One region of the Pseudoalteromonas sp. D15MCD-2 genome, then DNA from elsewhere that is predicted to be linked to it. Evidence: riboswitches for the same ligand, from Rfam matches in the RefSeq annotation. Region 1 holds a riboswitch; the other holds the start of a gene.
The links. A riboswitch is a leader RNA that binds a small molecule or an ion and turns the genes downstream of it on or off. The one in region 1 is predicted to bind lysine.

Region 1 (7,817 bases):
GCTCGATACTTGATGCAATTTATTACCACGCTGCCATAACCAGCCAACAGTAATGAAATAGAACAGTCCCATTAAAGGTAATTGGTACTGTGTAAGCACCATAATGACTAAACCAAATAACCAGTCAAAGTTTAAGATAATCAGTGATGAGGCAATAAACACGATTAACGTTACAAATAAGGTTGCTTTTTTGCGCTCTACACTGTGATTCTCAACTAAAAATGCTACTGGAATTTCGGTCGATGAGATGGTTGATGTCACTGAGGCAATCGACATTAATACAAAAAATAATAAGCCAACGAGTAAACCCATTTGGCCCATCGTGCTAAACAGTTCAGGTAAAATTGCAAAAATTAACTGCCCTTCACCGACCAATTTACCGCCGCTAAATACCTCTACACCGTTGTGTTGAGCAACAAAAATAGCCGGAATAATCAATAAACCCGCTAAAAAGGCTACACCAGTATCAAGCAATGCCACAGTACCAGTTAATTTAGGCAGGTTGGCATCTGGCTTTAAATAAGAGCCGTAAACCATCATACAACCAACACCTAACGACAATGAAAAGAACGCTTGTCCCATTGCCGCAATAATTAAGTTTGCATCAAAAATTTGACTAAAATCTGGCACTAAATAGGCTGCAAAGCCATCCATCGCACCATCTAGGGTGGCGATATAAGCAATTAACGCCACTAATAACACTAGCAATAATGGCATTAAGCGGCGTGACCAAGTTTCGATACCTGATTTAACGCCTTTTAAAATAATACTCGCGGTAAGAATAAGCATCAGTGGCGTAAACACAAAATTACGTGCCATAGAGTCACTGTGTAAAAAGTTACTTAACTCAGTAAAACCAAAGAAGCTTGCGACTGGCTCGAGCGCATAAGCGAGCATCCACCCGGCAACTATCGAATAAAAGCTCAGCATTACAACCGCACCAAACAGGCCAATATAACCAGCTGCTGCCCCCACTTTAGGCGCTGTGTCTTGCCATGCGTTAGATAATGCTTTTACTGGATTCGCTTGCGCTTGGTGGCCTAAATACAGCTCAGTATACAGAGCCGGAAGCGCTAATAAGAAGATAACAATGAAGTAAACGAGTAAAAATGCACCGCCGCCATGGTTTGCCGCTTGTGTTGGAAAGCCCCAAATATTACCTAAACCTACCGCCGCACCAGAAGCTGCTAAAACGAAACCTAATCGACTTTGAAAGCCGTCACGAACTTGTGCCATACATCTACAAATCTGTTATTATTTTTCATCATTAAACCATAATTACAGTCAACTGCGTAAACTATTTGCGTTTGTTCATGCCTATAAATGTGCATCTGCTGTAAAAATGAACAAAACTAAATACGAGCCTTCGTGTAAGCGTTAAACCATGAGCAGTCACTACTTTTCGAACACCCTTGTCATCGAGCAGCAAAGCCAATCAACGGCCAAAAAAATTATGCTGATGGATGCAACACGTATTGATGTTGCAAGTTTACCCGTTGATAAATTACTCAGTGAGTTTGAATTAAGCGTGCTTGAAAAACGCAAAGTGCCTAGCGCCAAGCAAGAGTACTTAGCGACTCGCCTAACGTTAAAGTATTTGTATCAACATGCTTACCCTAGTGATGATTTAGCTCTCAATGAAATATCAAGCCAGTTTAATGACAAAGACAGTAAGCTCAAATTACATACAAAACGCAGAGAACCTGTGTGGGCCTGTTTATCACATTCAAATGGTTTAATTGGCGCAGCCCTTAACCCCGAACAGCAGCGATTTGGTTTTGATATTGAACAAAGCAGTAAGCCTCGCCCTTTTATCAAACTCGCAAAGCATTTTTATCATCAAGATGAAGTTGACTTAATTAGCCGTTTTGACGCTCCCGATGAACAGGCACAGTGCTTTTTTAGAATTTGGACATTAAAAGAGTCGCTTGCCAAAGCAAGTGCTCAGCCAATTGCGAAACTACTTGCTCCTAATGTATTTGAAGAATTGAGCAAACATAATTTCAGCGCGAGTAGTAACTCTGTTGAAGGCTTTGATATAAGTGTTGTGGCACAAAAAAGCACTGACTGGCAGTGCTCTTTTATTAATTTTAACGACTTACGCCGCGACTTGGCTTTCTAATAGTCGGCTGTGAATAGCCTGCACGACTTCATCTGACTCACTTTGCTCAACTAAGAAGCACAGGTTATGTTTACTTGCACCGTGGCAAATTAAACGAATATTAAAATCACTCAATACCTGCATTAAGTTCATTTCTTGCTGACGTAATTGAATTTCAGAACCAATTAAAGCCACCAGCGTTAAGTTATTCTCAACCGACACATGACAAAACTCAGAAAGCTTATCTAAACAAGCTTGATCAAGCTCAGGGCGTGATGCATTTGGTGCGTTATCCAAAGTAATTGCAACACTGATCTCTGAGGTAGTAACCAAATCAACCGAAATATTAAACTCACTTAAAATGGTGAATACACGGGCTAAGAAACCACTCGCTAGGAGCATTTCTGGGCTTTTAACCGTTAACAGAATTTGATTTTTACGCTGTGTTACGGCTCGAATACCTGGTTGCTGAGATTTTTCTTTTTCAATCCATGTACCACCTAACTGTGGTTCACGGCTTGAACCAACAAACACACTAATATGGCTTCGGCTTGCAGGTAAAATGGTTGCCGGGTGCAGTACTTTTGCCCCAAACGTTGCCATTTCTGCCGCTTCATCAAAGCTTAAGCGTGCAATTGGGCTTGCTTTAGCGCATAAACGCGGATCAGTACTGAAAATACCCACAACATCGGTCCAAATATGCACGCTTTTTGCGTTAATTGCTTCAGCGAGTAATGCAGCACTGTAATCTGAACCACCACGGCCTAAAGTGGTCGTTTGATTGTGCTCATTGCTACCAATAAAACCTTGAGTTACCACAACATGGTCATCAAGTAATGGCACTAAATGCTCTTTAGCTGCCGCAGCGGTTGCTGCAACATTTGGGGTAGCTTTAGCAAATTGGCTATCTGTTTTTAGCACTTTACGTACATCAAAACGCACCGCATCAAGACCTTGCCCTCGTAATACTTGAGTAAATAAATACGATGATAAACGCTCGCCAAAGCTCAGTAGTTCATCTTGATCTGCTACTGACTTAGCCCCGTCTGATGCTAGCTTTTGAAAAGCCTTAAGCGTTTCATTAAAGCCATGTGCTAAATCAGCATCCAGTGACAGCTCTGCCAAGATTGCTTCTTGAATGGCGACAACGCCAGTAATATGCTCATCACGTTCAGCCGCACTCAAATCAGCTTTACACAATGCAACTAAATGATTGGTCACGCCTGCACTGGCACTCACAGCAACAATACGTACTTGATTATCAGCACAAATAATTTCTGCACAGCGGCTCATAGCATCAAAGTTAGCTACACTGGTGCCACCAAATTTTGCAACAACGTAATCTGATTTTGTGTTGGCGGCTAATTGGGTATTCATGTCGTCTCCTTTTGTGGAAAACTATCCACAGTAATTCAAGAAGAACTCGGCAAGGGGGTGCTTTGAAAATAAAGAGTAGTCCATGCCAGAAGCTCTCCACCTAGTTTGGTGACAGTTTTGAGGATTCAGCCCCATAAACCGAAAAATAACCGTGACGTCCGGTTAATTTTCTCGGCGAGTACTTCCCTCATTAATGGTCATCGGCGTTCGTCACCTCACATTAATTACCTAAGTATCGCACCTCTTCTGAATGTTAAGTTAACACCTGGTTAAAATAACAAAGCCTGCTGTTAAAAGCAGGCTTCGAAAGTTAACGTTTAGACGTCTAGCTGTCAAGTTGTTTTATGAAATTAAACTGCCCGCTAAGTGCGAACCATAATAACCAACGGTATAAGCAACTAATAAATAAACCGACATTTTAAGATAGCTCATAAAGGTCAGTGCCTTAACCTTACTCATGGCAATAATACCTGCCGCAGAGCCGATAATAAGCATTGAGCCACCGACCCCAGTTGCGTAAGTAAACGACAGCCATTGCTGAGGACTCATCACAATATCAGCTTTTAAAAGTGCTGCAGTTAGAGGTACGTTATCTACCGCCGCTGATAATAGCCCCATCAAGTAGTTGGCATATTCCGGTGCCATCAACTCATATAAATGAGTAAATTTAGCAAGCATACCAACTTCTTTTAATGCGCCAACCAGCAATAACACACCAACGAAGAACAATAAGGTGTCGTATTCAATTTCACGAATATAATCGATGATTTTTTTGTTAACGTCTTTTTTGCGCATTAAGAATTGCGCAACCAAAAACATCAGAGATAAACCAAATAAAAAGGTTAATAACGGCGGCACACTATAAAGCACACTCAAAGTTAACGTAGCAATAATCGTCGAGAAGAAGATAACCGCAATAGTAATATCTGTCTTTTCGATACGACGGGCTGCTTGTTTTTCAAACACAACATTACCCGACATACCCACCGACAACATCGCCGCGAGCAGTGCAACACTTGTCAGTGCAGGGGCAATTAATAATAGTAGATTAGCAATCGTGACTTTTTCGTCTAAGAAAATCATCAGGGTTGTAACATCACCCGTAATCAACGACACCCCACCCGAATTAACACTAAATACAATTAAGGTCGCATATTTTATTAATTTTTTAGGATCTAACTTAAGTGACATCACCACCGCAAGCGAGATTAAAGTTGCAGTTATGTTGTCTGAAATAGATGAAAATAGAAACGCAAACCCACCAATCAGAAACATCAGCTTTCGTTCACTGATTTGATTTGGCATAATTTTATGAACAATATTCTGGATAAAACCTTTAGAGTTTAAATACGCTACAAAGGTCATCGCAGCCATTAAGAACAGCCACAAAGTCGCGATTTCTAATATGTTGTGATCCAGTTGATGTTGTATGGTTTCTGGGCTTTGCCCATGAATTGGAGAGATAAATAAGATAATCCAGCATAAAGTGCCAAAAAAAAGCGTCGTTTTGGCCTTGTTTACATGGATAATATCCTCTATAACGATAAGCAAAAATGCCACCGCTATCAGGGTTAGGATAAGTGGGGTTACCATGGTGTTTGAACAACCTTTATAATAATGTAAAAATTGTAAGTCGAGTGTTTCGGCGCGGATTCTAGCAGCATAGAAAGCATAAAACTATTCTCAATTACATAATTTAATACTAATCGCTAACACCAAAGTCTGAATTTACTGGAGCCTTATGATCCCAGCTAAAAAGTTATTAAATACCCTTACTGAGCATTGGGGGGTGTTAGAACTGCTATTTAAACGTTTTAAGATGGCTGATTTCAGCTTGAAAGACGTACAAAATGCGATAAAACAAAAACAACCTTCATGGTCAAATGAACGCATTTATAAAGAAACAAATCGTTTATTGAATCAAGATATTATCATTCCACTGGCAAAATCATCGCAGTTAGAAATCAACCGCGCGATCGCCGATTTTGCGACTTTCTTGCTACAAGAAGAACACTTAGGTCTTGCCCAAGAAATAAGTGTGCTTGTTGATGATTTAGCTCGCCTTGGTAATCGCCTTGCTAAAGCCGGTGAAATTGAAGATTACGACGAGCTTCGCCGCTTCAGCCGTATTATGGATGATCGGGTACGCAAAATAATGAAATTGTTTGCCCACAATGAAAACGCTATTTTAAATATTGTTGAGCAAGCGAAAGCTGATAACGCGGTGCAATCACTGCAAAAACGCTATCAGGCTGTAATTGAAGCGTTCGATGAATACATCGAGCCTATGCTTGAAATGGTTGATATTCGTGGTGACTTCCATGCTTGCTTTAATACCATCGAAGCACAAATTAGCGCGCAAATAGAGCAAATTGACCGCCTTGGTAAGTCGTATCAAGATAAGCGCATGCTTGAACAATTACGTACTCGTATTCTAGAAATGCATTTAGTTGGCCGTGAAAGCTTACGTAAAAGCGCCGATATGCTGATGCCGCTACGTGAAGAGTTACGTCGCAACAACCTAATTACTCGCCAAGCGGCTAAAGTGCTTGGTTTAGTGCGTAAAAATGGCGTCGATAACATGTTAAGTGCAGTACAGCCTAACTTTGTCTCAGACGCACAACGTTTTTCACTTGGTCAGCAACGTCATATCGTGGCTTATATGGCAGGCTTAGTTGACTTTGAGCACGATGAATATCAGCTTCCTGAACATGATGATGTGCCCGCCTATCAAAGCCCGCATATTCCTGATTACAACGACGTTAAAACACAATTTAGAAAACGCTTTAAAAAAGCCAGCAAAAAAGCTCAGCCGCTGCTTAGTTTCTTAGATGAAAGCTACCCAGACTTAGAAGCTGACGAAATGCTGTTCTTGTATCAAAAATTGATTAGCGATGGCGACCTTGAAATCAGCCAAAGCCAAGAGAAAGTAAAAATAAAAATTGCCCAGCAACACTTCTCTCTTTACCCATTTAACTCATCGATTGCTGACGATAAAAAAGCAACAGAGCAATAACCATGACAGATATTAATTTAGATGATTTAACGCATCTGCAAGCTATTAATAAAAAGCTCACATCAGGCTACCACATTAGCGAACAAGACACGCTGATGTGGCAAGAGCTTGACCAACACATTGATGCTTATCGCGCGTTATTTAACGCCCTTGGCCATGACCTACAACATGATAGCCGTGGCTTTTACTATTTTGGCAGCGACGAAAGCACCCCAAACATGGGTAAAATTTCGCGTGCCATCGCACTGACTATCTACATCTTAATTGAGCACTATGCCAATACCGGTAAAGATCCAATGCGTGCTTTGTTTGACGAAGTAAACGACCTTGAACTGATGCAAACCTTAGTGCAAATCAACAAGCACCTGTTTGATCAATTAGAAATCTTCTCTGGCTCAGATTTACGTAAAGACGTTTATCTACGTATGGTACGTTTAGGTCTTGCTCGCGAAGTAGAAAACGGCTTTATGCTGCAAGCACCTATTTATCGTTATATCGATGCATTAATGGAAGTAAACGAAGAAACCTACCTAGGAGATGACGACTAATGCAAAGCCAAAGCCTATACGGACTCAGCAAACTTGCGCTTTTAAATACCGCAGGCTATGCAAAATGCGTGATCCCACTGGATAAAAGTAGCTCTATTTGTGCACCGAATAATACCGGTAAAAGCTCGGTAATTAATGCCCTGCAATTTCCATTGATTAACGATTTGCGTTTAACAGAATGGGATGGCCACGATTTAGACGAAACCCGAAAATTCTACTTTTCGTCAGATCAATCCTATATTTTACTCGAAGCTGACCTACCTAATGGCCCTGTGGTGATTGGTGTTGCCGGCCTTGGTAAAATTGCCGGTTACGCGCATCAGTTTTTTTGTTACCAAGGTAAGTTGAACCTTGATCACTACACTCAAGGCAAAACCATTGTAAAATTCACCAAGCTTTTTAATCACTTAAAAGAGCAAGGTTTCAATCCAATTGAATTAAAAGCGCAGGAGCTAAACGCCCTACTCACTGGCGGCGCAACCCCATTTGATGGCGATATCAACTTAAAGATGATCCCCCTCAATAACGTGCAAGATTCAGCAATTTACAAAGAAATTTTCCGCCGTATTCTTAACTTGCATAAGTTAGGTGCCAGTGATGTTAAGCGCTTTATGTTACGTGTATTTGAGCGCCATATGTCAAACTCACGGGTTGATTTTTATGAGGTATGGCGACGTTCATTCGATAAAGTGAACCGCGCTAAACGTGAATTAAAAGCCCTTGAGTCAATGCAAGAGCCTATCGCAGCCCTTGAATCTATGCTTGAAAACCAAAC
Region 2 (7,817 bases), 1.8 Mb from region 1:
AAGTAATAGTGGTTCTATTGTTAAGATCAATAACGCAGTATAAATCGCATTTAAACCAACCCTTTGGGCGTTACACAGGCACTTACTCTCATCGTTGTTACTTCTTAAAAGGGACTGCCATTCTTGCAAAGTAACGCCTTGATATTAAGCACCTGTGAAACGCTGAATTCTGCATCTTGAGGGGGCTTGGGTATATATTTATTAAAGCAAGTCAGTTAACAGAATACCCACACCAAAACGTTCAATATCGGCGTTGTAATCAATCAAGCTCTCACCATAACCATTAAAATATTGTGCGTAGCCACGTAATCGGCCCCAAAGAGGGAAAGACCAATCTAATTGGATTGCACCACGATTATCTGAATTTAAGTTATTACGGGTCATAAAGCTAAATTCATGCTCGTTGTAACGGTATGCACCTGAAAACTCAAAGTAACCCATGTATTTGTAGATATCAGGATTATCATCGCCACGGGCTTCTAGCTCATCGTCCTTTTTATCTTCAGGAATGCGATACCAAGGCTTAAAGCTAAAAACAAAGCCATCTTTTTCCCATAGGAAATCGGCATAGATACGGTTCCATGAACGTGAGTTAGGCTGGCTGCGGCCATTCGATTGGTGTGAGGCACCAATTGCAATTGCCATTTCATCGCCCCAAAGCACATGCTCAGGATCAAGGTAGTTCACCCAGAAGATCTCTGGTTCGTAGTTTGTTTCACGAAACGGTGATGAAATATCTTTGTTATAAAACTGCCAAAACGATTGCATGGTAAACGCAAAGAATACGCCCTGATCTTTATCTGAAAAGCCTTCGAAAATAGGCACTTTAATTGAAAGTTGATATTTCACTTCAAGATTATCAAGTGGCTCGCCATCAGTTTGCTCAGCAAGATCTTTTAAACCATCAAAAGGACGTTCATTCGGGTTAGATACATATGAAAGCGGTAATATGTAGTTACGCTTATGTGGGGTGATCACATTACGGTTTTTCTTGCTCACTTCTTCACGGGCTTTACGCTTGTCTAAAGCGGTGAGCTTTTTACTCTCGTCTAAGTCTGAGCATTTTTTACGAAGTTCTTCGAGTGTTTGTTTACCGTCACCGCCAATCGCTTCGTTCAAAATACACTGCTTTACGAGTTCTAGCGCGTCATCTTGTTCGTTAGTTTGTGGTTGTTCAGTTTGAGCAAATACAGGTACAGAAAATAAGCCAGCTGCTGCCAGCCAAATGCGCCATCCCATTGCAGTTCCCTTTCAGTAGACTTGTAAGTAGGTATAATTATAACGATTTTTACATAAGTAACCGTGAACTTGTACTGAATTGTTGAAATTTTAGGTAAATAGAGAGCCCCAAGCTAAGCTTGGAGCCCTGCTGTAACGGCCTAAGGGCATAAGCCGTTGACTCTCACGCAATGAGAAGGGATGAGCTTATAGCTCAAATACGTTGGTAAAAAACTTATAAAGTTCGGTACCTTGATTCACGCTTGCTGAAGCAAAATGCAAAATAGCAATGGCGTCTTTATCAAAACTTAATGTTTGTAGCGGCTGCTCAGAAAGGTAGCGCTCCATTCTTAAAATGCGGGCGATAGGCTCACCAGCTTTAATATGGCCACCCAGTGGGGCAAGATACTCGACCATGCCACCCATAGGTGCGTAGTAAGCTACATAATCTTCAAGCATGCAGGCATAACGTGTCATCGCTTTTGGATGATACGCAGCATCAACTAATACCTCTTTTTGATTGAGGTAACTTAAAATGCTATTTGCATCTTCAAAAGCCGCACTTAAATCGATTTTTTCTTGGCTACCAAGTTCAACAGTGAATGCTTCGACTTGAACAGCAAATTCACGGCCTTGTTTGCCAAGCTCTTCAGATAGTGACCACCATGGGCAGAAACTCGCTTCATCCATGGCGCCATCAAAATCACTTGGGATTAATAACACATGCTCGATGTTGAAGTAACTTGCGCTGTCTTTGGCGTATTCAGGGCAATATAAGTGCTTACTTGAGATAGGCCCCGTGTGAAGGTCTAAAACAATATCAGCCTGATGGGCAAGCTTTTGCAAGTTAAGGGCAATACGCTTACCCGTTGTTAGGCTGTAATCAGGGCCCTTTAATTGATTGTCGATGTCAGCAACGAGTGCCTGTTTAAATGTAGCTTTAAGGGTCGCATCATCACTGTCTTTATGCTGTTCAGCAATCTGTGACGGTAACGCTTTATTAAAGCGGTACATGCGGTTCCAGTTGGTGCCCGTGATTGGGTCGAAGCGACCTAAAGTAAACTCACCTGATTTTTGGTTGCAACCAATAGGGTTAGCATAAGGAACTAGAGTAATATCTCCACGCAGCTTGAGTGATTTTAGCTGCTCAAGCAATTGATAAATTACTGCATTACCTTGTACTTCAGCGCCGTGCATATTGGCTTGTATATACACGTTTGGTCCCGTGTCATCGCCTTTTAAGCGATACACAGGAATTGTTAGAGGTAGGCCGTTGGCAATCTCGCCAACCACAATATTCTCTTGGCTGATTAATTCTTTACTCATGGAGATTACCTTAAATAATAGCTGGCATCTTCAGCGCTACGAATGCACTCAATATTGCCTTGTTCAAGGATGTATTCAGCCGCTAATTCGTGACATAAAAAGTACGGCATACTTTCGGTAAAGCCGTAAGCGCCACATTGGCTGAATACCAACCAGTCTTGCTCATTTAAATCGCTCGCTAATTGGTGCTCACCTAAGCAATCAAGGGCGGTGCAAAGTGGCCCGTATAAAGTCATTGCCGCAGGCTCAGCCGTCGATTCGCGTAGTAAGGCCGCTGGAAAATCTTGGCTTGTCACAGCTGGGCGAAGTAAATGGTTAATGCCGCCTGATAAAATGACCTGTTGTTGATTGTAATTCTCTTTGCGCTCAACAACTGGTGTTGCGTAATGGCCGCATTCGCCCACCGCATAGCGGCCTAGTTCCATCCAAAGTTCTTTGACACCAGCATCCGCTTTAATAGCCGCCAGAGTCTCGATAAGTGCAGACCAATCAAGTCGGTTAGCATCTTGAGTATAAGGTATGCCTAAGCCACCCCCTAAATCGAGAATATTAAGGTTAATATTTAATGAGCTTGCTAGCTGTTGTAATGGCGCAATCATAGCGCGCCATAGCTCGGCGAGCTTGTCAGTACTTAGCATATTGCCCCATTGGAAAATATGCAGGCCATCAAAGTTAAGAGCTGGGTAATCACTTACAGTCAGTGCTTGCCACTCATCACAGCCCAAACCAAAAGGAGTAAGGCTATCGCCGCCAAGTGGATTCTTTTCGCTATCTGGCCAACGAAGTTGTACGCGCAATAGAACTTGCAGCTGACAATTTGCTTTTGTTGCTTGTTCGTTTAACCAGCGAACTTGGTTAATGCTCTCGGCCACGAAGGTACGTACGCCGCGAGCAATAAAATGTGAAATTTGTTTAGGGCTCTTTGCAGGCCCAGTGTTGAGCACGCGCTCGCTATCGATGCCTTGAGCAAGTACTTGCTCAAGTTCACCTTTACTTGCAACATCGAAGTTAAACCCTGCGCTGTCTAAACATTGAATAATGCGAGACAGTGGGTTGGCCTTTACGGCATACCAAAGTTTCACATCGGTTTGCGCAGTCAGTTGATTTAAATGTGCAGTTAATTTATCTAAATCATAGATAAAAAATGGCGTATCAAGATGTGTTGAAACTTGTTCAACCGCTTGCTTGATGGGCGTGCTCAAAAAGCTCATTAACGTAAAACCTCTTCTAACAGTAATGATGCATCGCTTTGTTCATCACGGTATTTCACGATCAATGCACAAGACATGCTTAGACCTTGCTCGCGAGCCCATGCATTTGAAGCAGGGCGAGAGCCTGGGATCACAATCGCGTTTTCTGGGATGGCTTCACCTTTGTCTAGCTGGCGTTCGTTAACGCAATCGTAGACAGGAATAGTTGCCGATAAGCGAACACCTGGCGCAAGTACAGCACCTTTTTTCACAACCACACCTTCAACAATAACGCAGCCTGCGCCGATGAATGCGTCGTCTTCAATAACCACAGGGCTAGCACCAATTGGCTCTAGTACACCACCTAATTGTACTGCAGCACTTAGGTGAACATTTTTACCCACTTGTGCGCATGAACCCACTAATGCGTGGCTATCGACCATAGTGCCTTCGTCGATGAACGCGCCAATATTCACATATGCTGGTGGCATGATAATCGTGCCTTTGGCAACGTGTGCGCCACGGCGAACACTGCTACCACCTGGTACCATACGCACGCCAGCATCTGCTGCAAACCCTTGTGGTGCTAAGTTGTGCTTATCAACAAAACCACCTGGGAACTCAGTATTAGTGCCGTTTTTAAAGGCTTCTAAAATGCCTTGTTTAACTTCAACATTGGCGTGCCAGTTGCCGTTCTCGTCTTGTGTTGCTGCGCGAACTGCGCCTGATTCTAAGTTGTTTAATAATTCTAACCAGCTCATGATAAAACCTGTTTTTAGTTCCAAGATAAAATTGTGTTGTTTGCGTGGGTGATGCTGTCTGTTTGCTCAAGCTCTAAATGCGTAAGCGGCGGACGTAAATGCGGGGTATTTATTTTACCTTGCAGGTGCATCAGTACTTTTACTGGGATTGGATTTGCCACAGCGAATAAACTTTGGATTGCTTGCGACCAATCGGTGAATAGATTTGGGTATTGACCACTTAAACTACGTTTAACAAACTCATGGGTTTGACTCGGCCAAGCATTCGCGGCAACCGAAACTAAGCCTTTTGCACCAGCTTGAGCAAAATATGGCATAAGTGCATCGTCGCCACTAAATATGGCCAGTGTTGGTGATGCCGTTCTAAAGCCTTCAAATTTGCTAATGTCGCCACTGGCTTCTTTTAAAGCCCAAAGATTTTTGTGCTCAGCAAGGTTTTTGATCACCTGTGGTGAAATCTCAACTGCGCTGCGTCCTGGTACGTTATACAACATACATGGGTGGTTACTTGCGTCTAGTAGGCTTTCAAACCAATGTGTTTGGCCAACAACCCCAGGTTTTGCATACAGAGGTGAACCTAACAGGTAGCCATGAATAGGTAGTTGGTTGCAGTATTCAACCCAAGCAATTTGTTGCTTAAGATTCATGCCGCCCACAGCAACCATGAGTGGGACACTTGGTGCTAATTGGCAAACATGCTCAACAATGGCTTGTTGCTCTTTGAGTGAAAGCGCCAGTCCTTCACCAGTACTGCCAAGCAATAAAATGCCGTTATTTGCATCTTGCTGCTCAGTAACCAGTTGTTCAAGGGCCGTGTAATCGACCTCGCCAGATTCAGAAAATGGCGTGACAAGCGCTGTCCATAGTGGATAGTCGTTTAAATCAAAATTGTTGATCATCTCTCACGAACTTATAAGGTATTCGAAGAGTTTATGCGGGAACATTTGAATGGAGCCGCATGTCGTCGTTCGAACAAGGTATAATTCGAAGAGCGAATGGGCTTAAAATAATAAAGACGCGACGGCCTTATTATACTAAGACCAGAAGCTCTCCACCAAACTAATCAATAGCGCTTTGCTATTGTTGGTGACAGTCGCTGGGATTCAGCCCAGTCGCCCGAAATAAGCACCTCACAAACGGTGTTACTTCTCGGCGTTAATTCCCCTCACGTATGATCAACAGAGTCTGTGCTCTTCCCATACGCTACCTGAATAACGCACCTCTTCCAGCCCTTTATGCTCGCTTTAAAGGTTAAAGCCAACATAGTTAAATAGGGTATTGGCGGCGATTAAAGCATTTTAGCCATCTAGGTGTCAAGGCGAAGGATTTGTTTTTTAGTGACCGATTTTGCAACATGGTTACGTATAAGCGTGTTTTTACGTACACTTAGCGTTAACCAAATAAATTGGAAAAATGATGGAAAAATTTAACGATATTTATCAGCGAGCCGTATCTCGAAAAGGCAGCGAAGAAATGCTGCATGCATTGTTATCAAACCCGCTCGATGATACTGATATTGCCAAAATGCATGACGATTTATGGTTAGAAGAGTTTACGCGTAAAGTCTTTCAAAGCGGTTTTTATTGGTCTGTTATCAATAATAAATGGGCTGGTTTTCGTGATGTGTTTTGGGATTTCAGCGTAGAAAAGTTGTTGATGATGCCGCCAGATATGCTTGAGCAAAAAGCCAGTGATGAGCGAATTGTTCGTAATTTTAAAAAAGTACAAACGATCCCTGAAAATGCGTACATGATTCACGAAGTTGCCGAAAAACATGGCAGTTTTAGCCAATTTATTGCAGATTGGCCAACTGACAATATTATTGGTCTGTGGGCTTATCTTAAAAAACATGGCGCTCGATTAGGAGGCAACACTGGCCCTTACGCTTTGCGAGCGCTTGGTAAAGATACTTTTTTGCTTTCTCGCGATGTAGAAGCCTACTTGCGTGCCCATGAGTTGATTGATGGCGGCTTACAAACTAAAAAGTCATTACAAGCAGCACAAGATTTTTTCAATGAATTACAACAGCAAAGCGGTTACAGCTTGCAGGCTCTAAGCCAACTAGTGGCCTATGGTGTAGGCGATAATCGTGTAGGTGTAGCAACACGTTAAGGACAGTTATGGAACTGCAAACCCGATACACAGATATTAGTGAACTGCTTGCTATTAAAGATATGCCGAGTGCCGTTGCTAAGCCACAATTACTGCTATTTAATGACAAGCTAGCTGATAATTTTGAAATTAAACACGACAGCGAATATTTAGCTAAATTACTATCTGGTTCAACAATAGATAAAGATGTTGCACCGGTTGCACTTGGTTACTCAGGTCATCAATTTGGTCATTTTTCACCGCGTCTTGGTGATGGTAGAGCGCATTTGCTTGGTGCTATTGCAGATCACAATGGCACATTGTGGGACTTACAGCTAAAAGGCGCAGGAGCAACGGTATTCTCTCGCGGTGGTGATGGTCGCTGTGCCATTGGTCCGGCTGTACGTGAGTACATCATGAGTGAGGCACTTCATGCGCTTGGTATCGCGACTACGCGTTGTTTAGCTGTAGTTACAACTGGCGAAACGGTATATCGCCAGCCACCTCGCCCGGGTGCAGTTGTCACTCGTTTAGCTAAAAGCCATATTCGTGTTGGCTCATTTCAATACTTAGCTACACAAGGTGATATAGAAGGGTTAGAAAAGCTAGTCGACTACGCAATAAATTGCCACTTTCCTGACATTAGCAGTACGGGTGAGCAGCGTTATATTGAATTTTTAACCGCCGTGCTAGATAAGCAAATTGAGCTCGTTATCAGCTGGATGCGAATTGGCTTTATACATGGCGTGATGAATACCGATAATACCTTGATTAGCGGTGAAACCATTGATTATGGTCCTTGCGCGATGATGAATCAGTTTGACTTAGACACGGTGTTTAGTTCGATTGACCATCAAGGGCGCTATGCATTTGGTAATCAGCCGAATATTGCCAATTGGAATATTGCGCGTTTAGCTGAAAGCTTAATCCCTTTATTTACTGATCAAGATGCTGCCGTTGAGCAACTCTCACCGGTTGTGAATGGTTTTGCTGCTAAATTTAATGATGCATTTAATATTATGTGGCAGCAGAAATTAGGCTTAGCTGGTCAGCAAGAAGGCGATCATGCTTTAGTTTCAGAGTTACTGGGGTTAATGAAGCAACACCAACTTGATTACACCAATACTTTTAATGCACTTACTGAATCTTTAGTGAAAGACTTTGTTATAGATTCTAATTTAAAAGAATGGGTTTCAAAATGGAGGCTCAGAACATCAGCTGAAAGTTACAG

Region 2: another riboswitch for lysine. It lies ahead of dapA (4-hydroxy-tetrahydrodipicolinate synthase); the one in region 1 lies ahead of lysC (lysine-sensitive aspartokinase 3).

What each region holds. Positions count from the first base shown of each region.
Region 1 covers NZ_JBCFQE010000001.1:1,587,423-1,595,239, reverse strand. Annotated here, with positions in the region: gene AADY36_RS07215 (sodium-dependent transporter) at 1-1,236, opposite strand, end outside; gene AADY36_RS07210 (4'-phosphopantetheinyl transferase family protein) at 1,385-2,122, shown strand; gene lysC (lysine-sensitive aspartokinase 3) at 2,099-3,478, opposite strand; lysine riboswitch at 3,560-3,732, opposite strand; gene nhaD (sodium:proton antiporter NhaD) at 3,821-5,071, opposite strand; gene AADY36_RS07195 (hypothetical protein) at 5,220-6,494, shown strand; gene AADY36_RS07190 (condensin complex protein MksE) at 6,497-7,042, shown strand; gene AADY36_RS07185 (ATPase) at 7,042-7,817, shown strand, end outside.
Region 2 covers NZ_JBCFQE010000001.1:3,386,308-3,394,124, reverse strand. Annotated here, with positions in the region: gene AADY36_RS15560 (phospholipase A) at 202-1,239, opposite strand; gene AADY36_RS15555 (succinylglutamate desuccinylase/aspartoacylase family protein) at 1,426-2,544, opposite strand; gene AADY36_RS15550 (PLP-dependent decarboxylase) at 2,550-3,755, opposite strand; gene AADY36_RS15545 (2,3,4,5-tetrahydropyridine-2,6-dicarboxylate N-succinyltransferase) at 3,755-4,495, opposite strand; gene dapA (4-hydroxy-tetrahydrodipicolinate synthase) at 4,510-5,394, opposite strand; lysine riboswitch at 5,532-5,728, opposite strand; gene AADY36_RS15535 (DNA-3-methyladenine glycosylase I) at 5,912-6,607, shown strand; gene AADY36_RS15530 (protein adenylyltransferase SelO) at 6,616-7,817, shown strand, end outside.